DNA from 4 places in the Paucilactobacillus nenjiangensis genome. Region 3 is predicted to be linked to each of the others. Evidence: riboswitches for the same ligand, from Rfam matches in the RefSeq annotation. Region 3 holds a riboswitch; each other region holds the start of a gene.

Region 1 (7,801 bases), 660 kb from region 3:
TAGTTTAGTCCACTAATCACTAATTCACCACAAAATCTTCACAATGTTACAGTAATATTACAAGCATCAAGAAGAAAGCAGGTGGCTAACATGGCCGTTATCGAAAATACTATTCAAAAATCAAACATTATCGTTTCCGCTAAAATTATTGCACTCACCAACAAAATGATTACTTTTATCACTCAAGATGGGCAACACTTACTGGTACCCGTCACTCAATCTGAACGCGAAGACGTGTTATTTCTCCCTTCACTAAAAGATATTTGGCATGCTGAACTGTGGATCCCCGTCAATCAAAAACTCCATCAGTTGCTACAATATGATTGGATGGCAGTTCCTGAAACAGCAAAGGCTTAACATTTAGTTACAAATTTCGTGAATTGGGTTAAGTATTCTAAACTGTGATAAAATAGCAATAATTAATATGTCCGAATCTGGGCCGAATAAAATTATTGTGAGGAATTCACCGAATGAAGAAGCTTATCAAACTAAAAGACACTAGAATTGGCTTACTTTCAATTCTAGTTGCTCTTTTTTGGTTAAAAACCCTTTTTGCGTACTTTATGGATTTTAATTTAGGAGTCGAAGATGTTTTTCAATTTATCATTCTCTTAATTAATCCGTTTGCCACTACGCTGTTAACTCTAGGGATTGCATTATATTTTAAACGATCACGCTTCTTTTACCCTGTGCTCGGCGCGATATACCTAATCAATTCATTCTTACTTTACATGAATGTGATTTACTATCGTGAATTTACCGACTTTATGACCGTAGCCACAATGACCGGCTATTCAAAGGTTAATCAAGGACTGAGTGGGAGTTCGTTATCCCTAACTAATTTCCACGACGTCTTTTACTGGTTGGACGTGGTCATCATTGTTATTATGATGCTGATGCGTAAAATCCACTTTGATCCACGAGCTGTCAATCATCGGTTGGCATTTTCAATGACTTCCATCGCAGTGTTAGCCTTTGGAGTCAATTTGAGTTTAGCAGAAATGAGCCGTCCTCAATTATTAACCCGGACGTTTGATCGAACTTATTTGGTCAAATACTTAGGCCTCGATTCATTTACTGTTTACGACGCCTTGAAAACCGGTCAAACCGATCATTTACGAAAAACCGCGACGAAGTCAGAACTGGAAAAAGTTAAAGACTTCACCGATTCGCATTATGCTTCGCCAAATAAAAGCATGTACGGTATCGCTAAAGGTCGCAATGTCTTTGTCATTCATTTGGAAAGTTTCCAACAATTCTTAATTGATAAAAAGATTAATGGTCAAGAAGTGACTCCATTCCTCAATTCTATTTATCACGGCTCCAATACGTATGCCTTTGATAATTTCTTTCACCAAGTGGGCCAAGGAAAAACCAGTGACGCTGAAAACCTGCTTGAAACTAGTACCTATGGTTTATCGCAAGGTTCATTATTTGCTACTTTAGGTAGTGATAATACTTTCCAAGGAGCGCCCGCAATTTTAAACCAACGCGCTGGCTATACTTCAGCTGTCTTCCATGGTAACGTGGCTAGTTTCTGGAATCGTAATAATACTTACAAGAATCTTGGTTATCAATATTTCTTTGACGCTAGTTATTATGATACTTCAGGTGATAAAGCGACTGGTTATGGACTCAAAGATAAATTGTTGTTCAATGATTCAGTGCAATATTTACAAAGACTGCAACAACCATTTTATGCTAAGTTCATTACCGTCACGAATCACTTCCCTTATGAGCTCGACGATGAAGATAAAGATAGTAACTTTACCACGGTTGATACCGGCTCTGATTCAGTCGACAATTACTTTGTCACCGCCCACTATTTGGATCAATCATTACAAGAATTCTTCACCTACTTGAAGAAGGCTGGTCTCTATGACAATTCAATGTTTGTAATTTACGGTGATCATTATGGCATTTCTGACACCGAAAATAAGAAGTTAGCTAGTGTCCTAGGTAAATCTTCTGATACTTGGACAAGTTACGATGACGCCCAAATGCAACGGGTTCCATTAATGTTCCTTGTGCCAAATTCTGGTGGCAAAGGTGGCATTTCACACACATACGGTGGTGAAGTTGATGTCTTACCAACCTTGATGCACTTGTTAGGCATAAGTTCCAAACGATACATTCAATTTGGGACCGACCTCTTCTCGAGTGGCCATGATCAAGTGGTTGCCTTTAGAAATAAAGACTTTATTACTCCAAATTACACCAGTATTTCGGGAGTAATTTACGATAATAGTACCGGTAAGAAAATTACGCCAACTGGCAAAGTAAAGAAAGGACTGGAAGCAGATCAAAAGAAAGTTTCCAAGGAATTGTCATTGTCTGATTCACTGAATACCAAGAACTTATTGAGATTCTACACTCCAAAGGGCTTCAAGTCCGTGGATGCATCCTCATATAACTATTCAGATGGTCTCGACAAAGCAATTAATATTGAAAAGAAACTAGGCACCAAATCAACCAGTGTCTACTCTAAAAATAACAATAAGAGTACGGTTGATGAATACTTCACCGATGCTCCAGAAGCAAATACTGCTTCAACAGATTCCAACCGGATTAAGATTACCAATCCAGATGATACACAAAACTAAATTGTGCCAAATTAAAACCATCATTCGCAAATTGAATGATGGTTTGTTTTATTTTTGATCTAAATGCATGGCCGTACTGTGTAATTGCGAATTTTTATCTGGATAGAGTTTATTCATAATTGCAGTCACTGCAGTTGGTCCTTCACCAAATGCTGTCGCAATTAACTTAACTTTTCCCGGATAAATCACGCCATCCCCAATGGCATAAACGCCGTCAATATTAGTCATCATTTCTGAACCAACCTTAATGTCATGACGTTCTGATTCCAAATCGAGTGACCAAGCAGTTAACGCTTTGTTGTTCGAAGTGAATCCATAGCTTACAACGATATCGTCCACCGTTAATTGCTTGGTATCATCAGATTTCATCTTCTTCATGGTTAGTTCTAATGATTCATCAGCGTTTTGTTTTAAGTCCTTTAATAGATAGGGTACTTCTAGTTGAACGCTTGATTTCTCAATCGCCGTCACCATATGTTCTAATCCACGGAAAGTTTCACGGCGATGCATCAAATAAACTTGACTAGCCACTGGTTCCAGCATCATCGTCAAATCTAAGGCAGCATCCCCACCACCAGCGACTAAAACTCGCTTGTTGCGGAAATGTTCTTTTTGTTTAATAAAGTAAAATAAATGCTTATTTTCGAGTTCATCAGCACCGTCCACGGCTAGTTTGCGAGGATTGAATGCCCCATTGCCCAACGCAATAATGACTGTTTTAGAATGAGTTGTCCGCTTATCAGTGACAATTTCGAATTGATCATCTTGCTTGATTACATCTTCAACCGTCTCGCCCAAGCGTGCTTCAACTTTCACTAAACGCATTTGTTCTTCTAAATTACTAATCAATTCATGCCCTGGAATATTGACTGAACCGGCCACATCCAAAATATGTTTTTCTGGGTATAAGGCGTCCACCTGGCCACCAAATTGTTCCAAGCTTTCGATTACTTGCACTTTCATTTCGCGCAAACCGGCATAAAAACTGGCAAACATTCCTGCTGGCCCACCGCCGATAATTGTTAAATCATAAATTTCTTCACTCATCTTAATTTGCACCTTCCTAATGTTATTTTCTAGCTTAACCTACTGACTGTTTCAATGTCAAAATCATTTTGACAATTAAAGAAACTCATCAAAGTTTAATTTGTTTTTCCAAGGTTAGTTGTTTATGATTGAAGTATGTAATGGCTTACATTAAATAACTCGGAGGGATTTACATGGCTACAAAAAAAATGATTCTTGATTTAGATACTGGTGTTGATGATGCCTTAGCAATTGCTTACGCACTAGCTGCACCAGAAGTCGATTTGATTGGTATCGTGAGTTCGTACGGCAATTGTCTCGTTGAACAATCGGCTGAAAATAGTTTAAAGCTACTTGAAATTTTGGGTGCAACTGACGTACCTGTCTTTATCGGCGCTAGTCACTCAAGTACTACTGATCATTTTGATGTAATGCAAGTAAGTAAAGATATCCATGGTAACAATGGGATTGGTGAAGTTGAATTACCAAAGGCCAAACGCCCTGTTGAATCACAAACGGCGGTCGACTTCTTGATTGAAGCCGCCCACAAATACACCAAAGATTTAATTTTCGTGCCAACTGGTCCAATGACCAACTTAGACGCCGCACTCGCTAAAGATCCGGCCATTGCCAAATTAATTGGCAACGTCACCTTTATGGGTGGTGCCTTGACCGTTGAAGGTAACGTGACTCCATATGCCGAAGCTAACATCAACCAAGATGCTGAAGCCGCTGACCGTGTAATGCGTAGTGATTTAAACATTGTGATGGTTGGATTAGATGTTACATTACGAACATTACTCACGAAAAATGAAACTTCAACTTGGCGTGAATTAGGCACGACAGCTGGTAAAGCCTATGCTGATATCACCGATTTTTACATTGATGCCTACTACAATTTGGGTATCGATAAAACCGGCTGTGCCCTTCATGATCCATTAGCCGTTGGGGTTGCGCTTGACGCTTCATTTGTCGACACAATCGATCTTAATATGAAAGTAACCTATGACGAAAACAATTATGGCCGGACCATCGGGGATAACGCCCGCTTAAATGATGCGACTACCAATGTCAAAGTTGCAGTCAACGTTGATAAGGATCGTTATCTCGGTGTCTTCATGGATTATTTAACTAAACTTTTCAAGAATCATTAATTTGCTTTCTGCGAGATAATAAGTTATATTTGCATTAATCAAATATTACATCTGGGGTGCCCACTTGGCTGAGATATACCCATTGAACCTGCTCTGGTTAATACCAGCGAAGGGAGATAACCTATATTTAACTCGACTAACAAATTTGTTAAGCGACTCTCCTTTTAAAATTGGAGGGTCGCTTTTTTCGACTTTCGAGTTATATAGTTATTGATTAAAACGTGTGGAGTATTTAGTTACTCACACACTCCTAATGTTATTTGATAATACACTTTTGGAGGGTTCTATTATGAATCTAAGCAATCATTATCACGTTCGCGACATTATTTTTATCACTTTAATTGGTATCGCCTTTGGTGCCATTTTCATCAGTACTAACTTTATTTATAACTTTTTGACAGTCGTCTTAACACCAGTTGGTTTAGCACCAATGGCTAATGACATTAACATGGGAATTTGGGTAATGGCCGGTCCACTGACAGGCTTTATCCTTAGAAAACCAGGTGCTGGTTTCCTAGGCGAATTTTTAGCGGCAGTTGGTGAAATGTTCTTCGGTGGCCAATGGGGTGCTTCAACCCTCATTTCCGGTGCCATTCAAGGAATTGCTTCAGAACTTGGTTTCACTTTAACCGGTTATAAAATTTACAATTGGTTCTCACTGAGCCTATCATGCCTAACAACTACGATTGTCACCTTTGCGTGGGATATGTTTAAAAACGGTTATGCTGAATTTCATTTTGGCATGCTCATATTGCTTTTCGTCGTTCGCTTTATCTCAATCTTCTTCTTTGGCGGCATCTTAACCAAAATGATTACAGCCCTTCTGGACCGCAGCCACATGTTAGCGAAGTTTGGTGGTTCAAATGTCTAGCATCGACATTCAAAATTTGAATTTCAATTACCAACCCAATTCGACAACTTTATCTGACGTCAATGTCCAATTTGAAATTGGTCAATTTTCTTTATTAGTTGGTCCATCAGGAAGTGGTAAATCCACCTTGCTCAAAATTTTAACCGGGCTGTTGCCTGAATTTGGCGGTGAAATCGTAAATGGAGTATTTTCAATTCCAAATCAGTTGAAAGTTGGTTTGGTTTTCCAAAATCCTAATCATCAATTCACCTTGGATACACCTCGGCATGAACTTGAATTTGTGTTAGAAAATTTGCGAATTGATCCAAAACTAATGCCCGCTAAAATAAATGCAGCATTGGCATTTTGTGAAATTGAATCATTGATTGATCGTCAATTAAACACGTTATCCGGTGGTGAAAAGCAAAAGGTCGCCTTAGCCATCGTGATTGCAATGAACCGCGATATTATCTTATTGGACGAACCATTTGCCAGTATTGATCCGCAATCTAGAGCTGAATTAATTGCCAAACTCGTTACTCTTAGAGACCAGCAACAAAAGACAATCATTATCGCAGATCATGACTTGTTAGGTTATAAACAGGTCGTGGATCACGTCTATACGATTCATAATCAAACGATTCAGACGCTTTCTCGTGAAGATGGACTGCAATTACTGACTGACTTTGAAAAACAAGTTCCTGCCATCACTTCGACTTTACCCATCGCTAACCTTGAAGTTGCCTTTAATTTCGACGAATTACAGATTCAAATCCAGCAACATGCGCTATTGTCACAGTCATCATTACAAATACCTAGTGGCAAAGTCACACTGATTACGGGTGAAAACGGAATTGGTAAATCAACCCTCTTCCTATCAATGGCCAAATTGATGAAGTTTTCAGGCGAAATTCAAATGAATCAAACCAATATTCAAAAAATTAAGGCCAAAAAATACGCCCGAGAAGTTGCACTAATTTTTCAAGACTCAGAAAATCAGTTCTTGACTGTCACCATGCGTGAAGAAATTGAACTCAGCAAGCAACACCGTAAGTCAGATTACTTCAATGATGCCATGATTACCTCGTGTTTAACCCAATTGAATTTAAATGAATTATTAGATCAAGTAGTTTACACCCTAAGCGAAGGGCAAAAGAAGAAATTACAAATTTTATTAATGATAATTGTCGAACCTGAAGTTCTCTTATTAGACGAGCCACTCAAAGGACTGGACATTGATTCAATCCACCAAATTGTGACGATTCTAAACGCTTATCGTGCTGAACACCAACAAACGATTGTGATGATTAGCCACCAATTTAGCGGCTTAAATCAATTTGTCGATTACCATTTGAACTTTGCCAACCAAAAACTAACTTATGTGGAGACTGTCTCATGAATCCTAGTTTCAAATTAATCTTAATCATCTTGATTTCCTTTGAGATTTCATTTACTCGTAGCTTAACCGCCAACTGTGTGTTAATCGCGGTCTGTTTAATATATTTGATGATACATAAGATTAAGCTCAAGACGCTTGGTATTGTTTTGTTAATTCCAGTGATTCCGGCAGTAGCGCTCAGTATCACTATTGCATTTTTCACACCAGCACAAGATTATCACTTTGCCTTAGTGCTATTCTCTCGGATGTTTGCCTATGTGTTACTTGGAACTTCATTCACGTTGATCAATTCACCAATAGAGTTGGCACGCTCACTCGAACAAAATCTTCATTTACCATCAAAATTTGCTTACGGTAGTTTAGCTGCCTTTGGTGTTTTACCCAAGATGAAATCAACCATCTTAACCTTACAAAAAGCGGCCTTGATGCGGGGGATTACCTTATCATATTGGTCACCGAAGTTATATTTCAAAGCACTATTAATCGCAATGAACTGGTCTGATGAACTAGCTCAGGCGATGCTTTCACATGGCTACGTAGAAGATACCACACGAACCTACGCCGCTACGATTCCCATCAAATCCACTGATTGGGCGTACATGATTGTTCCTATATTAATCATTCAACCCCTCTTATTTTTGTTACCTTGAGCTTTTTAATACCCAACGACGTATAATATTGGTAAAATAAAGGTATACAAATTGAGAGGAGATTTTATCATGGAAACCAACCAATCATATAAAATCGTCAATGGCTTTAGCTACTTAAG
Region 2 (7,801 bases), 670 kb from region 3:
TCGATGGCGGCGAATCCATGGTTTTACCTAATCGGAATTGTGTCAATTGCATATTCGATTCGGTCACTTTGGAAGTATCGTCAATTACCAGCCAAGCCACAACTATTTAATGGTAAAAAACGCATTTGGTAATCAAAAAAGTTACTTTGAAAATTTATCAAAGTAACTTTTTTTAGTGTCGTGATGACCGGTGTGAACCGCCAGCTTTACCACCTTTAATTACGTGGCGTTTAAATTTAGTTTTATTTTCATTAACGAGTTTAAAATTTTTCATTTTGTACGCAAATGGTTCGTCGCTCATCCGTTGTTTTGTCCAAAATTGCATATCTCCAATCATTTTTTCTAGCGTGACTAATTGTGAAGGATTATTTTCACGCACCGCTTCATCGTGAATATCAGACTGGAGCCGTAAGACTAAGTTTTGATGATACTTGAGTAATTCCATCGTTAAGTCGGCTTTACGATATTGATTGAACAAACCTTGGATGGTTTCCATTGCTTCTTTGACATTGCTTGGTTGAACATAACGATTTTTTTCTGTATCTGACATGAGAGCTCCTAATATTAAAATTAATTCAAAATTTTGGTAAATTACTTTATCATACAAAGTCTAAGTCGTTTGTGGAAGATTTTGATATCGACTTAGCTAAAGCGAAAGTTGCTTGCAAAATAGGCTAAAAAATGTTGACTTTTCTTGACTTTAAATTGCGGACTTGGTATATTATAGATTGTGTTTAGCACTTGAGTGAGTCGAGTGCTAAAAAGGAAGTGATAATTATGTTAACAAAACGTCAAAGTGATATCCTGCAAGCAATTGTACGCCATTACACCGCCACAGGGCAACCGGTTGGTTCAAAGTTATTGGCAGACAGTTTACCTGAGAAAGTCAGTTCAGCGACTATTCGTAATGAAATGGCTGCACTTGAGGAAATGGGATTAATCGCCAAGGAACATTCGTCATCTGGTCGGGTGCCTTCAACAGTCGGTTATCGGTATTATGTCGATAATTTGCTAGATAAGCAGGCCGTCGATGCGAGTGATGTGGCAATTATTCAGAATTCGTTTGGCCAAGATTTTAATAAAATAGATGAAATTGTTGCCAGGTCGGCTGATATCTTATCCGACTTAACAACATTTACGACATTCACGTTAAAGCCAGAACAAAAAATGGCTCGCTTGAGTGGTTTTCGTTTAGTGCCATTAGGTAATCAGCAAGTCATGGCAATCTTGGTTACTGATAGTGGAGATGTTGAAAGCCAAACGTTCACCATTCCCCGAGATATGAACACCGATGAGTTAGAGTCAGTGATTCGACTCATTAATGATCAATTATCAGGGTTACCATTAACTGAAGTTTTGACGAGATTGCAACAAGATATTCCATTGCGGATTAAGTCCTACATGCGGAGCCCAAGTGGAGTGCTTAATATTTTTGATAACATTTTATCACATGTGTCTAGCGAACAATTTTTCGTTGGTGGAAAAATGAATCTATTAGGTTTTTCACACAATCATGATCCCAATTCACTCCAAGCACTATATGGACTGCTAGATCAAAACGAAAGTTTGTCAACCGTTCTTGACCCACTTGATGATAATATCAACGTGCGGATTGGTTCTGAAATTTCTAATAAATTATTAGATGATTTTAGTTTAATTACCGCGACGTATGATGTGGATCAATATGGGAAAGGCATCATTGCCGTGCTTGGGCCAACACGGATGCCATATTCTCGAACGATTGGATTAGTTAGTGCTTTTCGCGAAGAACTAGCTAAGCAAATGCTAGATTATTATCACCGTTACTACGATCAATAGGAGGTTCCATATTAATGGCTAAAGACGAACACAAGAAAGCCGATGAAGCTGTCGAGGAAGTCAAAGAAGAACAAGTTGAAACACCTGAAGTTGATGAAACCACAGATGCTCCCGAAGTAAAAACCGAAGAAGTTTCTGAAGTAGATCAACTCAAGGCTAAACTAGCGGCAGCAGAAGATTCACTGCTCCGTGAACAAGCTGAAATTCAAAATATGAATAATCGTTTCAAAAAGGAACAATCCAATCTGTTAAAATATGATGGTCAATCATTGGCTAAAGCAATTTTACCAGTCATGGATAATTTGAAACGAGCTCTTGAAATTGAAGTCAGTGACGAAAATGGGCAACAGTTAAAGAAGGGAATTCAAATGGTCCATGATCATTTAGATGAAGCTTTAACCGGCAATTCGGTGACCGAGATTGAATCACTTGGTAAAAAATTTGATCCAACGCTTCATCAGGCTGTGCAAACAGTTCCCGCTGAAGATGGACAAGAGGCTGATACAGTCGTTCAAGTACTACAGGCTGGTTATCAGTTAAAAGATCGAGTTTTACGTCCAGCAATGGTCGTTGTTTCCCAATAATTAAAATAAATAAAAATAAATAAGAAGAGGTAAGTTTAACATGGCAAGTAATAAGATTATCGGAATTGATTTAGGAACTACAAACTCAGCTGTTGCTGTAATGGAAGGTAATGAACCTAAAATCATTACTAACCCAGAAGGTAGCCGGACAACACCATCTGTTGTTTCATTTAAAGATGGCGAAACTCAAGTTGGTGAAGTTGCTAAACGTCAAGCAATCACAAATCCTAACACAATCGTATCAATCAAGAGTCACATGGGTGAAGCTGGTTATACGGTTGAAGTAGAAGGTAAGAAGTATACTCCACAAGAAATTTCAGCAATGATTCTTCAATATTTGAAGAAATATGCTGAAGATTATCTTGGTGATGAAGTGACACAAGCCGTTGTTACGGTACCTGCATACTTCAACGATGCCCAACGTCAAGCTACTAAAGATGCTGGTAAAATTGCCGGCTTAGATGTTAAGCGGATTATCAACGAACCAACTGCATCTTCATTGGCATATGGTCTCGACAAGCAAGATAAAGATGAAAAAGTGCTTGTATATGACCTTGGTGGTGGTACTTTTGATGTTTCCATCCTTGAATTAGGCGATGGCGTGTTCCAAGTACTTTCAACTAATGGTGATACTCATTTAGGTGGGGATGACTTTGACCAAAAGATTATCGACTGGCTTGTTGAAGAATTCAAGGCCGAAAATGGCGTTGATTTAGCTCAAGACAAGATGGCCTTACAACGTTTGAAGGATGCTGCTGAAAAGGCTAAGAAGGACGTTTCTAGCGCTAACGAAGCTACGATCAGTCTTCCATTTATCTCGGCCGGTGCTGCTGGACCACTTCACATGGAAAAAACTATGAGTCGTGCTAAGTTCAACCAATTAACTGTTGATCTTGTAGAACGCACAAAACAACCAGTATTGAACGCTTTGAAGGATGCCGATTTATCATTTGGCGACCTTGACGAAGTGATCTTAAATGGTGGTTCAACTCGTATTCCAGCCGTTCAAGAAGCTGTTAAAGAATTAACTGGTAAAGAACCTAACCACTCAATCAACCCTGATGAAGCCGTTGCAATTGGTGCTGCGGTTCAAGGTGGTGTCTTAACTGGTGATGTTAAGGATGTTGTTTTACTTGATGTTACGCCACTTTCACTTGGTATCGAAACTATGGGTGGTGTGATGACTCAATTGATTGAACGGAATACTACTATTCCTACTTCAAAGAGCCAAACATTCTCAACTGCCGCTGATAACCAACCAGCTGTTGATATCCATGTGTTACAAGGTGAACGTCCAATGGCCGCTGACAACAAGACACTAGGTAACTTCCAATTAAGTGATATTCCTGCTGCTCCTCGTGGTGTTCCACAAATTCAAGTTACATTTGATATCGATAAGAACGGTATTGTAAATGTATCAGCTAAAGATTTGGGTACTAACAAGGAACAAAAGATTACCATCAAGAGTAATTCAGGACTTTCAGATGACGAAATCGATCGTATGATGAAGGAAGCTTCAGAAAACGAAGAAGCTGATAAGGCTAAAAAAGAAGAAGTTGATTTGAATAATGAAGTTGATCAACTATTATTCCAAGTTGATAAGACTTTGAAAGACCTTAAAGGTAAAGTTACCGATGAAGAAGTCAAAAAGGCTGAAGATGCACGTGATGCATTAAAGAAGGCTAAAGAAGACGGCAACACCGAAGACATGAAGACCAAGAAGGACGAATTGAATGAAATCGTTCAAGAATTAACTGTTAAGTTGTATCAACAAGCTCAAGACGCCCAAGGTGCTGATGGAGCAGGTAGCGGTGCAGCTGATGGTTCAGATGGTAAGAAGTCAGATGACAATACCGTTGATGGTGACTTTGAGGAAGTAGACCCTAAAGACAAGAAATAAATTAAGTGTGACAAAGCCCGTCTAAACAATGAGTATTAACGATAAATAATAAAATTTCTGAACTTGAAATTTGTATTATTTAAGTTAAGCGGAATTGATTGGGCTTTGGAACCGGCCAAGAGTTGAAGTTAGCGAATTTAACTGACTTTGAGAGCTGATTAATAATTTGATAGTAAAAGCCAAAGTCATGTACTTTGGCTTTTACTTGGTACTAGACTTTATGGTATAACTAAGGGACTACTTTATAACGGAGGATCCAAGAAATGGCAGACAAAAATCCATACGATGTGCTGGGCGTTAGTAAAGATGCCTCTCAAGACGAGATTAAAAAAGCATATCGTAAATTATCAAAAAAATATCATCCTGATTTGAACAAAGAAGCAGGAGCTGAAGATAAATTTAAAGAAGTTAATGAAGCTTTTGAAACAGTCGGTGATGAACAAAAACGTCAACAATATGACACTTATGGTTCAGCTGGATCACAAGGTGGTTTTGGTGGAGGCGGCGGCTTCGGCGGTGGTCAATATCAACAAGGCGGTTTCGGTGGCGGTGGATTTGACGACATCTTTAGCCAATTCTTTGGTGGCGGTGGTCAACAACGTCGTGATCCATCTGCCCCTCGTCAAGGACGTGATTTACAGTATAATATGACTTTGAAGTTTGAAGAAGCCATTTTTGGTAAAACCACAACTATCAAGTACAACCGAGAAGCATACTGTGGAACTTGTGATGGTACTGGTGCAAAGCCAGGTACTTCACCTGTAACTTGTTCTAAGTGTGGCGGTAGTGGAACGATTGATGTGATTCAAAACACGCCTTTAGGTCGGATGCGTTCAACCCAAACTTGTGATGTTTGTGGTGGGACTGGTAAAGAAATCAAAGAAAAATGTGAAACTTGTCATGGTTCTGGCCACGTGTCAGAACGTCATGAATTAAAAGTTGATGTTCCAGCTGGGGTTGATGACGGCCAACAAATGCGTCTTCAAAATCAAGGTGAAGCCGGCGAGAACAAAGGCCCTTATGGTGATCTTTACATCGTCTTCACAGTGACTCCAAGTCGTGAGTTCACACGTGATGGAAATGATATCTTCTTTGATCAACCAATCTCGTTTGCACAAGCAGCGCTTGGTGACGAAATTGAAGTTAAGACCGTTCATGGGGATGTTAAATTAAAAATCCCTGCTGGTACTCAAACTGAGACTAACTTCCGCTTACGTGGTAAGGGAGTTCCTCGTGTGAATGGTAACGGTAATGGGGATGAACACGTTAAAGTACGTGTTGAGACTCCTAAGAATATGAACAAACAACAAAAAGAAGCACTCCAAGCATTTGCTGTTGCTTCCGGACAAAAAGTTTCTGGTGTCAAAAAAGGTGTCTTTGATAAATTAAAAGATGCGTTTGATGATTAAAAACTAGGTAATCTTTCTGCCGATTAACTTCTGAGCACTAACGAAAAATATCTCATCGTGATTTTCCATAAATCACGATGAGATTTTTTGTATTATTCGAAAAAGTTATGTGGCAAAATTCGATTAAGTGCTATAATTTGCGTATTCAAATAAATTAACCACTAGGAGTGCCAATTTAGTTTGGCTGAGATCATGAAAATGAAATTCTGGAACCTGATCTAGTTGATGCTAGCGTAGGAAAGTGGAGCAAATATTCATTGATTTCATCCTTTTCTATGTTGAAGAAGGTGCATTTTTTTTGCACCAAATAATTGGAATGGAGAAAAAATCATGGCAAATGCAGTAATGGCAATTCAAGTTTTACCTGAAGCAGATTCAACAGATGAATTACTCCGACTAGTCGACGTGGCAATCGCAGAAATTAATGCAACTGGGATGTCATATGAAGTCGGGGCTTTTGAAACGACGGTTGAAGGTGACCTAGATGATTTAATTAAATTAATTCATCAAATGCAATTATCAGTCACCAAAAGTGGTGCGCCAAGAATTAGTAACTATATCAAATTATCGTATGCGCCAACAGAACATATTTTAACAACTGATGAAAAATTAGCTAAGTATCGGGATGTAAACCGTAAAAATAGTGGAGCTGAATAGCTGGAATAACTAGTAGATTGTTCTTGATTGAAAGTCAGAATAATCTATTTTTTTATAAGGTTGATTAATGACGTGACTCCACGGTTTAGCGTATACTAATAGTATATTATCGAAGTGAAAAGGGGAATACTATGAGTCATTTTTATGAGAGTTTTCATCCAAACAATTACAACATTTATTTAGATATTAATCGGGCCACCAAAACGATTACTGGTAAGACCATTATTCGCGGTGAAGCCTTAGCGTCATCGATTTCAATCCATCAAAAATATTTGGATATTAAAAGTGTCCTCGTTGATAACCAAGCTGCCATCTTCAAAATGCGAGACGAAGCAATTTTATTGCCAGATGTTAAAACTGGCGATATCGAAGTTATCATTGAATATTCAGCCAAGTTAACCGATTCAATGATGGGCATTTATCCGTCATACTATGAAGTTGACGGCGAAAAGAAACAACTAATTGGGACTCAATTTGAAACAACTTTTGCACGTCAAGCATTCCCATCAGTTGATGAACCAGCAGCAAAAGCGACTTTTGATTTAGCCATTAAATTTGATGAACATCCAGGCGAAACCATTATTGCAAATATGCCTGAAATTCGGGTGGAGGATGGGGTTCATTATTTTGAAACGACCGTCAAAATGTCAACTTATTTAGTCGCATTTGCGTTTGGGGAAATGCTAAGTAAATATACGACCACTGAAAGTGGCGTAAAAATTGGTGTTTTCGCTACGAAAGCCCATCAAGCCAAAGAACTAGATTTTGGCTTAGACATTGCCAAACGTTCAATTGAATTTTACGAAGATTTCTATCAAACACCTTATCCATTGCCACATTCATGGCAATTAGCCTTACCAGACTTTTCTGCTGGAGCAATGGAAAACTGGGGCTTGGTGACATATCGAGAAGCATATTTGTTGATTGATCCAGATAATACCTCATTATCTACTAAACAACTGGTTTCGACGGTGATTTCACATGAATTAGCGCATCAATGGTTCGGTGATTTGGTTACAATGAAGTGGTGGGATGATTTATGGTTAAACGAAAGTTTTGCCAACATGATGGAATATGTGGCGATTGATGCCCTTGAACCTGACTGGAAGATTTGGGAAAGCTTCCAAACCTCTGAAGCACCCGCCGCCTTGCAACGCGATGCGATTGATGGTGTTCAGTCAGTGCACGTTCAAGTTGAAGACCCAGCTGAAATTGATTCATTGTTTGATGGTGCAATTGTCTATGCTAAAGGTGCCAGAATGCTAGTAATGGTTCGTGCTTTAATTGGTGATGATGCACTGCGAAAAGGCCTAAAGAATTATTTTGCCAGTCATCAATTTGGTAATGCCACCGGCGCAGATTTGTGGGCAGCATTAGGTGAAACATCCGGGATGGATATTGGTAGGATCATGCAATCATGGTTGGAACAACCA
Region 3 (7,801 bases):
GGGAACACAGTTTTCAAATAAATTGGTTGAATTACGTAAGGCCAAAAAGATTTCTCAGGATGAATTAGCAGAAAAATTATTTTTATCGCGACAATCAATTTCTAAATGGGAAAATGGTGACTCAGTTCCCGATATGAATAATTTGGTCATGTTGGCTCAGGTGTTGAACGTCGGATTAGATGAATTAGTTCTTGGGGTTCAACCTAAAGTTAGCAATAATAATGGGGTAAAAAAATTTTTTGAACAAGATGCAGCTGATAAAGATTGGCATGAAAATCATCGCTGGCGTGAATGGAATTATAAACCAATCAATAATGGCTGGGAATGGTTAGCAAGGTATTGGTGGGCGATATTTGGCCTTGTTGGTATGATCTGTTGGTATGCATTTGGACAATGAGTTATTGAGTTACTTTTTCATATAAATATCAAATGAGCTGCCCGATTATTATAATCAGACAGCTCATTTTTTAAATTTTAGAAATTAACTAAATCAGGATCGTCAGCTACACGAGTAGTTCCATGCAGTCCATCGATGGCCTTCATGTCAGCATCATCAATTGTGAAATCAAAAATGCCGGTGTTATGTTGAATACGTTCAGCATGAGTTGATTTAGGAAGTGGTAAGAAGCCGTGTTGCAATGACCAACGGAGCATTAATTGTGCAGAACTATGGCCATATTTTTCACCAAGGTCACGGAGTAATTGAACTGACAGGAGTTCACCAGTACCTAAAGGACTATAAGCTTCATTTAAAATATTGTATTGTTCATTTGCATGGGTGACTTCAGGTTGTAAGTCACAGGGATTAAGGTAGTTTTGATTAACCGCCGGTGTAATCGTGGCAGTTTTCATAAGTGAGGCTAAATGGTGTGGACGGAAGTTAGACACGCCAATCGCACGAACTTTACCCGCTTTGTAGGCTTCTTCCATTGCTTGCCAACTTTCGGCATTCATTTGTTCCCAATTGTCACGGAACTTGAGGGGGTTGGGCCAATGAATTAAGTACAAATCAACGTAATCCGTTTCTAAACTTTTTAAAGAATTATCGATAGCTTTTTGAGTTGCTTCGTAGCCATGATCATCATTCCAAAGCTTTGTGGTTAAGAAAATATCATGACGATCAACGTCACTATCTTTAATTGCTTTGCCAACACTGCCTTCGTTACCATAGGCGGTTGCAGTATCAATGTGACGGTAGCCAGCATCAAGTGCGGCCTGGACAGATTTGTACGCAATATCACCATCAGCGGATTGCCAAGTACCAAATCCAACGATTGGAATTTTTACATCATTATTCAAAGTATAAGTGTCAATAAGGCTTTGCAAGTTATAATTCCTCCAAACTTAATATGATTACCGCCTAGTTTAACACACAAAGTAGTTTAACTAGTCAAAAAGGAGCGAATTTTAAGAAAAAATGTAAGCGCTTGACTGCCGACTTAGAAATCAACTTTACCAAAACTTCGTAATTGGTAAAATTGCTATTATTTTTGACGTTCTATTTTACCAAATGGTCTATTTTGGCAAAATAGATAGTGAAATTGAGTGTTCTATTTTACCAAAACAGCTATTTTGGTAAAATAGGTAGGTAAACAAATGATTCTATTTGACCAAAAGGCCCATTTTGGTAATTTAGAGAAATGAGAGGTAATGTAATCATGAAAAATTATCAATTGCTGAGTACATTTAAATATGGATCAAATGGTCATTCAAGCCTAAGTGAAGAAGAGATAAACGCTGAATATTTGCATCGGATAAACGATTATTCAGCAACTGTGACGGCGATGTTTCCACGTCTAGTAAATAAAGAAAGCTTAGAAATGGGCATTTTAAATGGGAAAAGTGTGGCAAAGTTTAATGACCCAATCTTTTGGATGGTCACGCCCAAAATCCTTATGTTATTAGATACGGTCAGAAAGCAATCAGCAGAAATATCTGCGTTAATTTATACTAACAAAATACCTACTGTTGCGATTAACAGTTATACGTATTCCATGCTGACAAACGAAATATTTTTCTCAAATGAAATTGAAGGAGTGCACACTAATCCTGAAGAAATTAGTACCATTGTTTGGGATACTGACACCAAAGTTGACAATAAGCATAGACGTTTAGAGTCGACAATCCGGCAATACAAAGCTTCGCTGCAAGCCAATCAAAGGCAGATCAATAATTTATCTGATTTTAGGCAAATATACGATCAACTATTGGAAGGTGAAATATCGAAAGACTCACTACCAGATGTGAATATTATTCGTGATAGTTTTGTTTATATTGGTCGGCAGAATAACACAGTTCACTTGCCTCCGGACAATGAGCAAGATATTAGTTTGGCGTTGTCACAATTGATTACATTTATGAATAATGACGATGATGTAATTCCAATTGTTAAAGCCATTGTTACACATTTTATGTTTGAGAATACTCATCCATTTAGAGATGGCAACGGAAGGATGGGAAGATACTTATTATCCTCATACTTATCAAATAAATTGGATGTATTTACAGGTTTATCAATTTCAACATCAATTCATACCCATGTTCAGAATTATTATCGGTTATTTAGGGATGCTGGTAATAGTGAAAATCGTGCAGAGCTAACCCTTTTTATTGAAGGAATGCTTGAAATTATCGCTGATGGTCAAACTGAGGTGTTAAACCAATTTAGTTTGCGGATGCAGACTTTGCAAAACGGGTTGGAGAAATTGAAACAAAAATTACCTGATATGAATGATGATGAATCCAATATCTTATATATCTTTCTGCAGTCTAAGTTATTTACCAGCAGTGGAACTACAGATGGCATTACAGATAATGAATTGGGTGAATTTATTAAAGAAAATAGTAATATTTCACGTCGTAAATTTAAAGATATCGTTAAAAAATATACTGGCAATGGGGTACTGAAAACTATTAAGAGAAAACCATTACAGCACATTTTGAATAGCGAATACATTAACTAATTAGCTGGCCCAATTTTCCATTGTATAAGCCATTTGCCAAAAGTTCAGTTCATAATTGCTACTCTTTAAAAAGGAATCTTTAATCAAAGCTTGTTCAGCAGAGTCGGCATTTTCGCCGAGGTGATTGACGAGTTCAATCATTTGGTCAGTGCCGGTATCAAATTCGGTGCTGGCATAGCTGTCTAACCATTCTTGATAAATTGGCACAGGGGACTTCTCGTGAATGAGACGATGCCCAATTTCACTGTATAACCAGTAACAAGGTAACAGGGCGGCCACGGCAGAAGCGGTGGTGCCATTAGTTAATTCGTAGTTCATGTGGGTCACATAACTATACGCGGTTGGGGCAATTGGTGTTTGTTGTATTTCATCTAGGGTAATGCCAATTTCTTGGAACATTGTCGAACGAATATCGGTTTCACCATCATGCATACTGGCTGCTCCAACTAACAGAATGTCTTTGTCGGCCGGATTATCAATCAAAGTGGCAATCTTTTCATGTAAATCACCAAACTGTTCTAAATAATATCGATCTTGTTTGAGATAATACCGAAATTTTTCGATAGGTAGTTGACCAGCCGCTAGTTCAGTAATGAAAGGGTGCTGGTAGCTTAAATTCCAAACCGGTTGGGCGATATCAAATAGTTCATTGCTAATATTTGTCAAAATAAAAAGACCTCCAGAAATTGTTTTTATCTGGGGGTCTTCATCGAATTTTTGTTGGTTGAAACGTGTTCGACACAACAGCTAGTTCACCTAACTCGTAAAATTATGAGTTAAAAAACAAACTCAAAATTTTCCATTGTTAGTGCTCACTAGCTAGACGTTGTGTCTCACACTCTCTAACTTCCTACGCCACCATTACGTGGATCAGGTTCGATGGGTATTTTCTCAGCCAAGTTGGCACCCCAGATATTTAAGTTAAGAATAGACCGTCACAGTGGGGTTGTCAATTAAGGTAATTACCAACCGAACTCTTCATAATAAATTTGCCATCCCCGAATACCGTGTTTTTTCAAAAAGCGTTGCCAGTGTTGCCCTAACGCGGCCGGCCCGGAAACGAGAAAAATGGTGTGGTTCACATCAATAGTCGCTAAATAGTTTTCAAGTTGTGCGTCCTTAAATCGGCCCACTTGCAGCTGACTAGAAAAATTAGGAGTGGTGTTCCAATAATCAAATTGATCTAGGTGCAAGAAATCGGTTTGCTTTTGGACGGAATAAAAAATATGAATGGGTTTCTCAAGGTTATGGTTAATAAGGGACAATAACGGCACGACACCAATGCCACCACTAATCATCACTAGTTGTGTACCCGGATGTTCATCAATGAAATTTTGAAAACGACCGTAGCCACCTAATATTTTAACTGGCGTTCCAATTGGTACTGATGCCAATGATTTCGTAAAATCACCATCCTCACGCACAATTAATTCAAGTTGACCATCAGCCAGTGGATTATTCGCTAGTGAGAAGGGATGGGGTTCCTTCATCCCCGGTAAATTTGGAAAGGCGATAAAGACAAAGTCCCCCGTTTGAAATTGCCGCCGCAACCGCGGCATCTTTACGCTTAATTGCACCACATTGTCTGCTAGCTGGTCGAGTTCTATTAACTCACCAGTTGGCTGTTGGAAATGCACTCGATAAACACTCACCAAATAACTCAGCGCCACGATTCCCGTATATGCTCCAAATAACATCATATAATTATGCATTGCCAGGATGTATGGAATTAAGATGACGTGAATAATCACCAAGGCGGTCGCCACTAAATTCAGCCGGTGCAACCAAACTGAGATTTCATGTTGGAACAACGTTTCTAACCAGTGCTTGAGGTGATTTAAAACTGGCACGCGATTAGTGAGCCAACCAGCTAAGAAGATCAGTGAATACACGCCGACCGCGATAAATAAATACAAACCCCAATCACCAGTCCATTTAATCCAGCCACTCGAAGGCAGCAAGAGCTTATGCACGAAGGCTAATCCAATCGCTAAAATACTGATGATGCCGTGAACTAAATACATTGACGGTAACCCAATCAAGCGGTCCAACCACCGCGGACGCGTCGCTAAATAAATCGCGGCCAACATCCAAATATAGGCCAACGTTCCGAATTGAATCGGCATCAAGGTGTCATGATATAAGGCAGGAAGTTCATAGTAAGTGGCCTGTAACAAGGGCAACGGCAAGACAAAGATAATTAAAAGCCAGACTAGGCCATTACCAAATTTATAATTTTTGAGCATCGAACCACTCACCTCCTGCAAATGCTTGAACCGATAAATCGTCATAGACGACCATTCCCGACAATTGATGTAACTCAGACAACCTTTTAAAGTCAGTCGCTGCCATACTTAGCCCAGCGGTAGCCCAAATATCCGCCGTCGTCAGCGAATCACCGATGATGGTTAATTGGCGAAAATCATTGGCCGCTGGTCGCTCGATATGCAGCCCGCGTTTGTTAAAACCAGAGGTGGCGACCGCGTCATTGGTGAGGTGATAAGTGGCCAGTATCCGCTGCAAGTTGGTCGGATTTTCCATGCCAATCTCCCAATTAAATTCACCATCGTTGGTCGCCAATTGCATGTCACCACCACCGTTGATTCCGACGGCAATGAACCACGGATGGTCCAGTAATGGTTGTAAAAATTGTTGTTGCGCTGTTTCGATGGCCCAACCTTTCACTAAACCAGTCGGGTCGAAGTAACCGTGATAGTAGGCATTAAACCCGCCTTGAGTAAATTGTTTAGCATCCTCACTCAAAGCATAAATAGTTTGAAAAGTCGCATCCGCCGTGAGTAAATCCAATTCGTGGCGTTGAAAGCGACTGACATCTGAATCTACTTTGAAGGGTGAGAATTGTTGATCAACTTGGGCTAAAAATCGGTCGACTTGTTGAGAAACCGTCGCAATTTCTGCGGTTACATCAACTTCAGATGGCGTCATAAAGGTCAACGTAAAGGGAACATTCATGTGATTTAACACGCGAGTTTGTTTGCGTAGGGTTGAATTCATCGCTAATCCTCCGCTTGATTGAGAGCATCTTGAAGCGAACCTTTGAAGCCTTTATAGGTTTCGGTGGCGCCAGACACTTGCTGGATGTGACTACTTTGGGCACTTAACGCTTCTTGCTTGTAGGTGGGCAGGACCTTAGCGTTAATCGATTCACTTTTACGCTCATCATTAGGATATTTCAGTACATCAATGGTGGTAATCTTGCCACCAACGACATTGATTTTCAGCTGTACGTCACCGTATTCAGTTTCAGTGGCCTCGCCGGTATAGGTGCCATCCTGGTATTGATTGGCCGTCGGGTTGCTACTAGCCGCAGCAGAACTGGTGGCCGTTTTATTTTTGGCCGTGGTCGTGGTCGCTTTTGACTGGCCAAAAAAAGTATAAAAGAAGTCTAAGACAATTGCACCAGCAATCGCCAGACTGAGTAAGCCGGCAATTATTTTTTGTACATACGGAACCCCTCCCCAAATTTGTTGGTGTTAATGTATCACCATTTATCATAAAGGGGCGAGATAAAGCTTGTTCATTTTGTCACGATAACCATTGTTTAAATACAACACACCGCTCAATCATTTGGCACCGTCGCCAGAGTTCGATACAATTGAACCAAATGAAATGAGGAGTAGTGACATGGCAATAATTGAATTGAAACAAGTTGACTATCAGATTGACGATAAAAAAATCTTAGATTCGATTGATTTAGCGGTGGAACCCAATGATTATTTAACCATTACGGGTCCTTCCGGCAGTGGTAAAAGTACGGTGTTATTATTAATGGCGCAAATGGCGACCGCCACGGCGGGCAACCTGTATTATAATCAGACGGATATTGCAGAGCTAAATCCGGTTGAGTATCGCCGGGAAGTTTCCTATTGTGTGCAACGACCAGCCTTGTTTGGAGAAACGGTGGCCGATAATTTAAAATTCCCAGCGGAAGTGCGCGGTGTGGAATTTGACCAAACGCGGGCAGTGGATTTGTTAACTAAAGTTCAGTTGCCAGCCTCCATGATGGATGAAAAAATTATTGATATCTCCGGTGGCGAACGCCAACGTATTGGCCTCCTGCGTCATTTAATGTATGTTCCCAAAGTATTACTGCTCGATGAAATCACGACCGGACTGGATGCCGAGAATAAGGCGATTGTCTGGAATTTAATTCAAGCGGTGCACAATGAAGATCAAGTTACCATCATTTCAGTTACCCATGACCAACAAGAAATCGACAGTGCCAAAAAAATGATTCAAATTATTGAGGGGAGGATTGGCAAATGAATTTAGTCGTTAGTAACTTATCATTAACCTTAGTCACCGGCTTAGTGTTAGTCGCTTTATTTATTAGTTATCGCGAAAAGTTGGGCCTGAATAAAGATATTGTCATTGGGGTAATTCGGACCGTGATTCAGCTGACGGTAGTTGGGTACGTCTTGAAGTATGTCTTTAAAATTAATAACTGGGCGCTGACGGTGTTGATGATTTTAATTATTATTGTCAATGCGGCCGATAACGCGCGCAAACGCGGACCTGGGATTGATAATGCCTTTTTAATTTCGTTTATTGCTATTTTAACCAGTACCGTTGTGGTGGTGGGCACGTTGATTGCGACCGGTTCGTTAAAAATGATTCCGGCGCAAATCATTCCGTTTTCGGGGATGGTAGCCAGTAACACGATGGTCGCGATTGGCTTATGTTATCGCAGCTTGAATACGAGTTTTCGCGATCAACGCCAGCAGATTATTGAAAAGCTTGCCTTAGGAGCAGAAATTAAATTAGCCTCCAAATCAATTTTAGGTGAAAGTGTTCGGGCGGGTATGTCACCAACGATT
Region 4 (7,801 bases), 350 kb from region 3:
ATTTCAACAAATATGGGATTCCGCCAATCTATTGTCACAAAAACAACGATTACAGCAAATTTTGAATGATAAATTAGATGATGTCCGAGAATCTATCCAAAAATTCCGTTTACCAGACGATGACGCTGATATCAGGAAAGTCTATGCCCAAAGTAGAGTTCTAGCGTTACAAAACGGTTTTTTAGCTGGTATTGCCAAATTACAACTGAACTTTGATTCAATTAGCAACTTGGCATCTCAACTAAAACAAATTAATGAACAACATATCGAATTATTGAAAGATTCATATTAAATTAATCGTCCGCAAATTAAAAAACTGAGGTTACACCAAAGGTATGATTTAGTGTATTCCCAGTTTTTTTGTGTTATGCACATTTATTTATGCTAACATCACGGAGACGTATCTAATTAATTTCACTACTTAAATTTCTTTAGGTGCATGACTCGGTTGTAACTTTAAAATATCATTCAATGTTGCTAACAGGCTCGCTTGTGAGGTTTGATATTGATCAATCTTACCTTTAAATTGATTATCAAATTCATCTAATCCGCCACGTACAAACGCCATTTCATATTGAAAGACCTCATTATATTGAGCGGTAACTTTTTCCAATAAATCAGTTTGGTTATCAAGTTGAAGAGCCATTTGAATCGCCCGAAAATCTGAATAGGCTAGTTCAAATTGGACTGCAATGGCTCGCATAAATTCGTGTCGAGCTTGAATGTGTAAAAAATGATGTTCAGTAGTCCATTGTAGATTTGAAATTGATCCTGTCACATCTAACATTAAAGATCCCCCCATCTATAATTCTAAGAATTCACCATGATCAGATAGAGCTTTAAAGAACTGTGGTACTGTTTCCGTTCTGCTCCAGTCACGTTGCCATTCGCAAGCTAACTGCGCAAATGATGTAAGTTGAGCACCCGCCTGTTCCACGCGGCTTAATGCTGCTTCGTGAGCTTTCACGCTTGTACCTCCAACTGCATCCACAATTGGATATACTTCATAGCCCTCACGTAACGCATCAATCGATGGGAACGTTAAGCACGCCTCTGTCCAAAGTGCCGCAATGACAATTTTCTTGCGACCGGTGGCTTTCAAGGCGGCATTAAACTCTTTATCCTCCCAGGCATTAATCGAAGTCCGATCGTAACTCGTAACACCATCTAATTCAGCTTTCAATTCTGGAATGGTTTCTTTATTCCGCCCAGTCGCCACATTCACAGTCGAAAGGATGATTGGAACATTATAAATCTTAGAAAGCTTAGTCACTGCGATAATGTTATTAATCAATTCACGACGATTCATCGATTCAATTGATTGAACCTGAACTGGTTGATAATCAATGATAACGAGCACACTATTTTCTGGTGACAAAAGTTCTTCTTCAGCAACAGTACGTTTTGGATAACTTGTCATAACTATTCCCCCAATTTTTTAATTCAACAACACTTCTTTTAACAAAACCAGTGTAACAGCTTACATCCAAATTCATAATGATAAGGTTTTCATAATATTAATGGTACAAAAAGGCAGCATCAGGGTTTAATTGATGCTGCCAAAGTCTTATTTTCGAAAAAAGTTAGAATAGTCTTTTTTGTCTTCAATATTAAATTCAATCATTTTTCCAATTAATTCATAATCGATTTTCGCGTCAAAAGGAACTCTTACTATATTTGGAGTATGAGTATAACCGGTTTTTTCAATTTGCGTTTCAAATTTGCTGATTGTGACACTTTCTGGGGTAAAAGCAAAATTATTTTTGGCGACGCTAAAGCCGATGATAAAAGTACCGTGATCAGTAAACATTGGCTGTTTCCAAGCAATTTTACCACCCAATTGTGGATATGTTTCACTTACCCAATCAAGTACTTTTTCAAGTACCATACGATGTTCTTGATTATCAAGTTGATCTAAAAATTCACTATAAAATGCCATAACTGCCTCCCATTGCTCTAATTAATTGCTAACTGAGTAAAGGATACCAGACTATTAACGTCACTCAAAACATAATGCAATGACATCATCACGGGAAATGCTAAAGCGGGAATTACCAATAAACTAACAAGCGAAAAAACTGTAAAATGATATTCTTCAGGGGTATAGTCTCGATCTTCCTTAATTGGAGTTATTCGAGGTAACATCCCCAATCCATTTTTCAAGGCATTGAAGCTTACCATTGTCACTGCCGTGGTGCCCAGCCAAATATAAGAAATAAACCAACCTTCATGATTCACTGACGGAGTCGCTAATTTTGCCGGATTACTTAGCCAAACAATAAAGATTGCCACTAACATACTAATTGCAATCACTTCAAGCATCCAATTAATTCTAACTCTAGTGTTAATTGATAATTCACGCATATTTTCACCTCTTCATTTACTAAACTAAGAGATTATAGCACGAATTTCACTAAGTAGACATAGTTAAATGCTAAAATGTAACAATCATGAAAACTTGTACCTATCTATTTTTGTATTATGAATTATTGAAAACGCTTTTTTGATTGTGAATATTAAAATAAAAAATGCCCTGTGAGAAAATTAACGTTTTCCACAAGTCATTTTTTGCACGAGCCTATTTGATCATCAGTTATTCAACGACCACCTTGGTCCCAACGGGAATATTTTTATAAATCCATTTAGCATCGGGAATTGTTAACCGAATGCAGCCGTGAGACGCGACTTTGCCTAATTTTTTGGCTTCGGCTTTGTCATAGGTACCGTCTTGTTTAATGGGAACAGTATGAAACAGGTACTCCCCGTGGTTTTTAAATGAAGTCCAGTAATTTGCGCCCTCATTTAAATTGGCATTATAAAAAGTAGTCCCTTTTTCATTTTCAATACTAAAGGTCCCAGTCGGGGTAGAATTATTTAATCCCGTTGAACAATACATGGTGTACAAAACTCTTGAGCCATCTTTAATGTAAACGCGATGCTTTCGAATCGAGACGTCAATCCATGCATTTGGATGATTTTTTAATTTAGGATAGCTTTTAGTTTGTGATGGTTTAGTGTAATCAACCGTCTTAGCATTAATCACATTGACATAAATGCCGTAAGCCAGTCCAATCGCCACCACAATCAAAAGACATTTTTTGATAAATTTCAACATGATGATATTAGTAGCCTTTCGTGTTCAGAGCTGGTTAACTCTATCTACATTTTACCATGAACGTCTTCATCCACTCTCTTCGCCTGATTACTTTAATAAAATTTATCTAATTGGGGTACGATGACCGTTTTCCACATGACTTTTAAAATTCCATAGCCAATTACAACTCCGACTAACGCGCTCAAGAAGAAACTTGGAATGAAAATCCAAAGTGCACCTTTGGTTCCTAAAAATAAACTAGCGACAGGGTAAGCAACGATTGCTCCAATAATACCGGTCCCAATTAGTTCTCCAAACACAGCAAAAATTAATTTTCTCGTTTTCTTAAAAATCCAGCCAGAACAAAATGCACCAATCATGCTTCCAGGGAATGCGAGAATCGTTCCTGTCCCCAATATATTTCTAATTAATGAGGTTAAAAAAGCTTGAGTCAGTGCTGCCCATGGCCCTAAAATCACCCCAGAAATTAAGTTGATTAGATGCTGCATCGGTGCAACTTTGGCAACCCCAATTGTAAACTCAAACATGCTACCACCGACTACACCAAACGCGACGAACAAGGCGGTTAAAGTTAACCGGTAAATTCTTTTATGCATAAAAATAGCCCTCCTAAGTGATTTTGCACACTAGAAGAGCCCTAAGTTTAGAGTTAGGTTCTAACACTTTCCTCCGCTGGTATCATCCAGATCAGGTTCAAGGGTTCGAATTGAATCGTCTCAGCCATTTGGCGCCCCTAGTGTGATTGATATTTATTTACTCGTTGAGGATACCATTTTTACAAAATTTTGTACACCATATTGCAAAGTTACTTGTTTCAACTATAATTACCCTATTAACTATAAAGGAGCGCCCTCATGAAAAATATTCTAGTTCTTCATACTGGTGGTACCATTTCGATGTCGGAAAACGATTATGGAGCCGTTGATACCAATTCGAGTAACCCGTTGATGAAGCAAGCGAACCTCTCTGGTGAAGATTTCCATGTGACTTCAAAGGAATTTATGAATCTCCCTTCACCACATATGACACCAGAAACAATGTTGACGTTACAACAAGAAATAAAACAAGAATATGAAAAATTTGATGGCTTTGTGATTACTCACGGAACCGATACCCTGGAAGAAACTGCTTATTTTTTAGATTTGACACTAAGCTCTAATAAACCAATCGTTGTTACCGGGGCGATGCGTTCATCAAATAGTATCGGCTCAGACGGGCTGCATAACCTAATTAGTGCAATCCGAATTGCCATTAATAATGAATCCCGTAATCGTGGTGTTTTGGTCGCATTAAATGATCAAATTCACGCCGCTCGATTCGTGACGAAAGCTCACACAACGAATGTTGAAACTTTTGAATCACCTAGCGTTGGGCCAATCGGTGAAGTTTTACATGACACAATCGCCTACTACTTCAATCCTAAACCAATTGCCCCCATTCAGATTAATCAGGTCGTTCAACAAGTCTACCTGTTGAAAGCCTACGCCGGAATGGACGCTGATTTATTCAATCACGTGGCGAAAAAAAGTGGGAATGGTCTGATCATCGAAGGTACTGGCGCAGGAAATTTGCCACCAACTGTCCTACCAGCGCTTCAAAAAGTGATCGACCATCAGATTCCAGTCTTTTTAGTTGCTCGTGGTTATCGAGGCAATGCAGAGCCCGTCTATACTTATGAAGGTGGCGGTGAACAGCTCGTGAAGATGGGCGTTAACTTTGTCCATGGTTTAAATGGCCAAAAAGCCAGAATTAAGCTGCTGATTGGGATCTCTGCTGGACTATCAAATGACGGCTTAAAAGAATATCTATCAAATAATTTTTAACTAAAAAAGCAGTCCAATTCGGCTGCTTTTTTGATTTTACATATTTAAATTAATTATTTTTGGCGACTCTTTAATTCTTCACCAATTGCTTCAAAGCCTGGTTTCCCAAGTAATCCAAACATATTGGTTTTGTATGCTTCAACCCCGGGTTGGTTAAATGGATTAATACCATTTAAGTAGCCAGAAATACCAATCGCAACTTCAAAGAAATACATTAAGTAGCCCAAACTGTATTCATCTTGCTTAGGAATCTTGACAGTCATAACTGGTACGCCACCATCAACGTGCGCAAGGACAACGGCTTGATATGCCTTGTCGTTCACATAATCCATGGTCTTACCTTGAAGATATTCAAGGCCGTCTAGGTTCCCATCTTCACTAGGAATAACAACGTCGTTCTTAGGTTCGGCAACTTTGACAACTGTTTCCATCAATGTACGACGACCTTCTTGAATATATTGACCTAATGAATGTAAATCAGTTGAGAAGTTAGCTGATGAAGGATAAATCCCCTTTTGATCTTTACCTTCAGATTCGCCGGCCAATTGTTTCCACCATTCAGCAAACATCATCATAGTTGGTTCGTAGTTTTCAAGTAATTCAGTTGTATAACCTTTACGATATAAAATATTACGATAAGCAGCATATTGATATGCTTCATTTTTGTTGAGGTCGGTGTCGACATATTCATGTTCAGCGTCACGAGCGCCTTCCATTAATTTGTCGATATCTGCACCGGCAGCTGCAATTGGCAATAAGCCAACGGCCGTCAGTACTGAGAAACGACCACCAACGCCGTCAGGAATAACAAATGATTCGTATCCCTCAGAATTAGCTTCAGTTTTAAGTGCACCACGTTCTTTATCTGTCGTAGCATAAATCCGCGCTTTAGCACCATCATCACCATATTTTTTAATTAACATTTGTTTGAAAATACGGAAAGCAATTGATGGTTCAGTAGTAGTTCCTGATTTTGAAATTACGTTAACAGAAAAATCACGATCTCCAATTAATTGAACCAAATCATGTACATAAGAAGAACTAATTGAGTTACCAGCAAACAAAATTTGTGGAGCTTTACGGTCTTCATCTGTTTGTGCTTGGAAAAAGGCGTTATTTAGGAAGTCAATTGCTGCACGAGCTCCTAAGTATGAACCACCAATTCCAATGACAACCAATACCTTAGAATCTGATTGGATCTTTTGAGCTGCTTTTTTGATTCGAGCAAACTCATCTTTATCATAATCAGATGGGAGATGTAGCCAATCGATATATTCAGAACCTGCACCGGTGCCATTACGCAACTGATCATCAGCTGCTTTCACCATTGCTTGCATCTCACCTAATTCGTTAGGTTGGATAAATGTACTAAGATTAGAACTATCAAATGAAATATGAGCCAAAATAATTACCTCTTTCTTTTCTTGATAACATCATTATACACCACAAAATTGGTATAGACAACTCAAAATAACTTAGTTTACTTCAGCATTCCAAGAAGTACTGACCCAACAATAACTAATACTGAACCAATCACAACGTACACCATTTCTTTGTTGGTTTTCTTTTCTCCCAAGAACCAAATGCTCCCGAAAGTGGAGATAACGATTCCGCTTTGAGCTAATGAATAGCTAATAGCTAAACCAACGTGAGGAATAGAAATGAACATGAACAAATTACCAACACCCCACACAAGACCGGTTAACACGTTTTTGTATGATACTGGTTTGGTAATATCCTTTGCGCTCTTTTTGTACAACGCAAAGATAATTGCGCCAACAAACATACCAATGGCTTGTGGGAAGACCACTGCTTTAGCATCAACGTTAGCGTAGTTAACAATGATAGTGTACATTACATAACCTAACGTTGAAAAAATAATGGCACGGATACCAGTAGACACATCATTATGTTGAGTATCTGTGGCCCCCATGGCTGAGGCCGCACGATCACGTAAAGAAGTGATGGCAGCTCCAGCAATCAATACGACAACTGCAATGGTACCAACAGTAATCATATGCGTAGTTTTCCATTCGTGGAAAAGTAACACCCCTGCTAGAGCGTTACCAGCAAGTTGTAACCCAGTAGAAATTGGAACAGTTTTTGAAATTCCGATTGCTTTCATAGATGTAAATTGTTGGCTTTGACCGACTGCCCAGAATAAACCAGATAACAGCCCTGAAATCCAAACGCGTCCCGTCAGCGCTGGTTGGTAAACCACAATTGTAAAAATCCCGAATAAGACAGCCCCTGCTGTCATTCCTAAGGTTTGTTGGATAGGTGTACCACCCAGCTTACCACTAATCAATCCGACACTACCCCAAGCTAACGCTGGGATTAAAGCTAATGCAATAAACATAATATAATTCTCCCTTAAATTTCTCTCTATGACATACCATTATATATATCTGGAAACGGTTACACAACTGTTATTTATTTCACAAGTTTGAAAAACTAATTGGTCTACTGCTGAAAACGTTAACATTGTGTATTAACGACAAAAAACAGGCAATTGGTCTAAATTTAACCAATTACCTGTAGATATCATACTATGAGTGCTTTGCGTGTTCACGATCTGGGAAATAAATCGTAAATTTAGTTCCTTTACCATATTCACTAGTGACATCAATCTTACCACCATGTAAATCAACTAGTTGATGGACAATGGCCAAGCCAAGTCCAGATTCACCGTACTCGGTATTCATTCGAGACCGATCAGCTTTGTAGAATCGTTCCCAAATGTTTTTAACTTGTTCATCCGTCATTCCAATCCCTGTATCAGAGATTTCAAATTGACTACCGGTCTCAACTTTTTCAGCTTTCAAAGTAATCGTACCATCTTTAGTAAACTGAATTGCATTTT

The links. A riboswitch is a leader RNA that binds a small molecule or an ion and turns the genes downstream of it on or off. The one in region 3 is predicted to bind thiamine pyrophosphate.
Region 1: it holds a riboswitch for thiamine pyrophosphate, as region 3 does, so the genes downstream of both, F0161_RS02395 (ECF transporter S component) here and tenA (thiaminase II) in region 3, are expected to answer to the same signal.
Region 2: it holds a riboswitch for thiamine pyrophosphate, as region 3 does, so the genes downstream of both, F0161_RS06945 (thiamine-binding protein) here and tenA (thiaminase II) in region 3, are expected to answer to the same signal.
Region 4: it holds a riboswitch for thiamine pyrophosphate, as region 3 does, so the genes downstream of both, thiW (energy coupling factor transporter S component ThiW) here and tenA (thiaminase II) in region 3, are expected to answer to the same signal.

Annotation. Positions count from the first base shown of each region.
Region 1 is NZ_CP043939.1:475,218-483,018, reverse strand. It holds gene F0161_RS02415 (hypothetical protein) at 91-357, shown strand; gene F0161_RS02410 (LTA synthase family protein) at 471-2,603, shown strand; gene F0161_RS02405 (NAD(P)/FAD-dependent oxidoreductase) at 2,652-3,650, opposite strand; gene F0161_RS02400 (nucleoside hydrolase) at 3,824-4,783, shown strand; TPP riboswitch at 4,826-4,915, shown strand; gene F0161_RS02395 (ECF transporter S component) at 5,073-5,654, shown strand; gene F0161_RS02390 (ATP-binding cassette domain-containing protein) at 5,647-7,032, shown strand; gene F0161_RS02385 (energy-coupling factor transporter transmembrane component T family protein) at 7,029-7,682, shown strand; gene F0161_RS02380 (DUF4870 domain-containing protein) at 7,752-7,801, shown strand, end outside.
Region 2 is NZ_CP043939.1:1,353,044-1,360,844, reverse strand. It holds gene F0161_RS06975 (hypothetical protein) at 1-132, shown strand, start outside; gene F0161_RS06970 (hypothetical protein) at 173-550, opposite strand; gene hrcA (heat-inducible transcriptional repressor HrcA) at 778-1,818, shown strand; gene grpE (nucleotide exchange factor GrpE) at 1,833-2,402, shown strand; gene dnaK (molecular chaperone DnaK) at 2,443-4,302, shown strand; gene dnaJ (molecular chaperone DnaJ) at 4,566-5,711, shown strand; TPP riboswitch at 5,865-5,968, shown strand; gene F0161_RS06945 (thiamine-binding protein) at 6,042-6,368, shown strand; gene F0161_RS06940 (M1 family metallopeptidase) at 6,500-7,801, shown strand, end outside.
Region 3 is NZ_CP043939.1:2,023,149-2,030,949, reverse strand. It holds gene F0161_RS10350 (helix-turn-helix domain-containing protein) at 1-397, shown strand, start outside; gene F0161_RS10345 (aldo/keto reductase) at 475-1,326, opposite strand; gene F0161_RS10340 (Fic family protein) at 1,659-2,963, shown strand; gene tenA (thiaminase II) at 2,964-3,629, opposite strand; TPP riboswitch at 3,794-3,884, opposite strand; gene F0161_RS10330 (FAD-binding oxidoreductase) at 3,926-5,209, opposite strand; gene F0161_RS10325 (FAD:protein FMN transferase) at 5,193-5,978, opposite strand; gene F0161_RS11790 (FMN-binding protein) at 5,981-6,205, opposite strand; gene F0161_RS10315 (ABC transporter ATP-binding protein) at 6,609-7,250, shown strand; gene F0161_RS10310 (ABC transporter permease) at 7,247-7,801, shown strand, end outside.
Region 4 is NZ_CP043939.1:1,677,636-1,685,436, forward strand. It holds gene F0161_RS08655 (hypothetical protein) at 1-292, shown strand, start outside; gene F0161_RS08660 (hypothetical protein) at 422-787, opposite strand; gene F0161_RS08665 (hydrolase) at 803-1,420, opposite strand; gene F0161_RS08670 (iron chaperone) at 1,568-1,939, opposite strand; gene F0161_RS08675 (hypothetical protein) at 1,957-2,364, opposite strand; gene F0161_RS08680 (L,D-transpeptidase) at 2,594-3,115, opposite strand; gene thiW (energy coupling factor transporter S component ThiW) at 3,208-3,711, opposite strand; TPP riboswitch at 3,763-3,860, opposite strand; gene F0161_RS08690 (asparaginase) at 3,970-4,938, shown strand; gene F0161_RS08695 (glucose-6-phosphate isomerase) at 4,992-6,341, opposite strand; gene F0161_RS08700 (GRP family sugar transporter) at 6,419-7,297, opposite strand; gene F0161_RS08705 (sensor histidine kinase) at 7,488-7,801, opposite strand, start outside.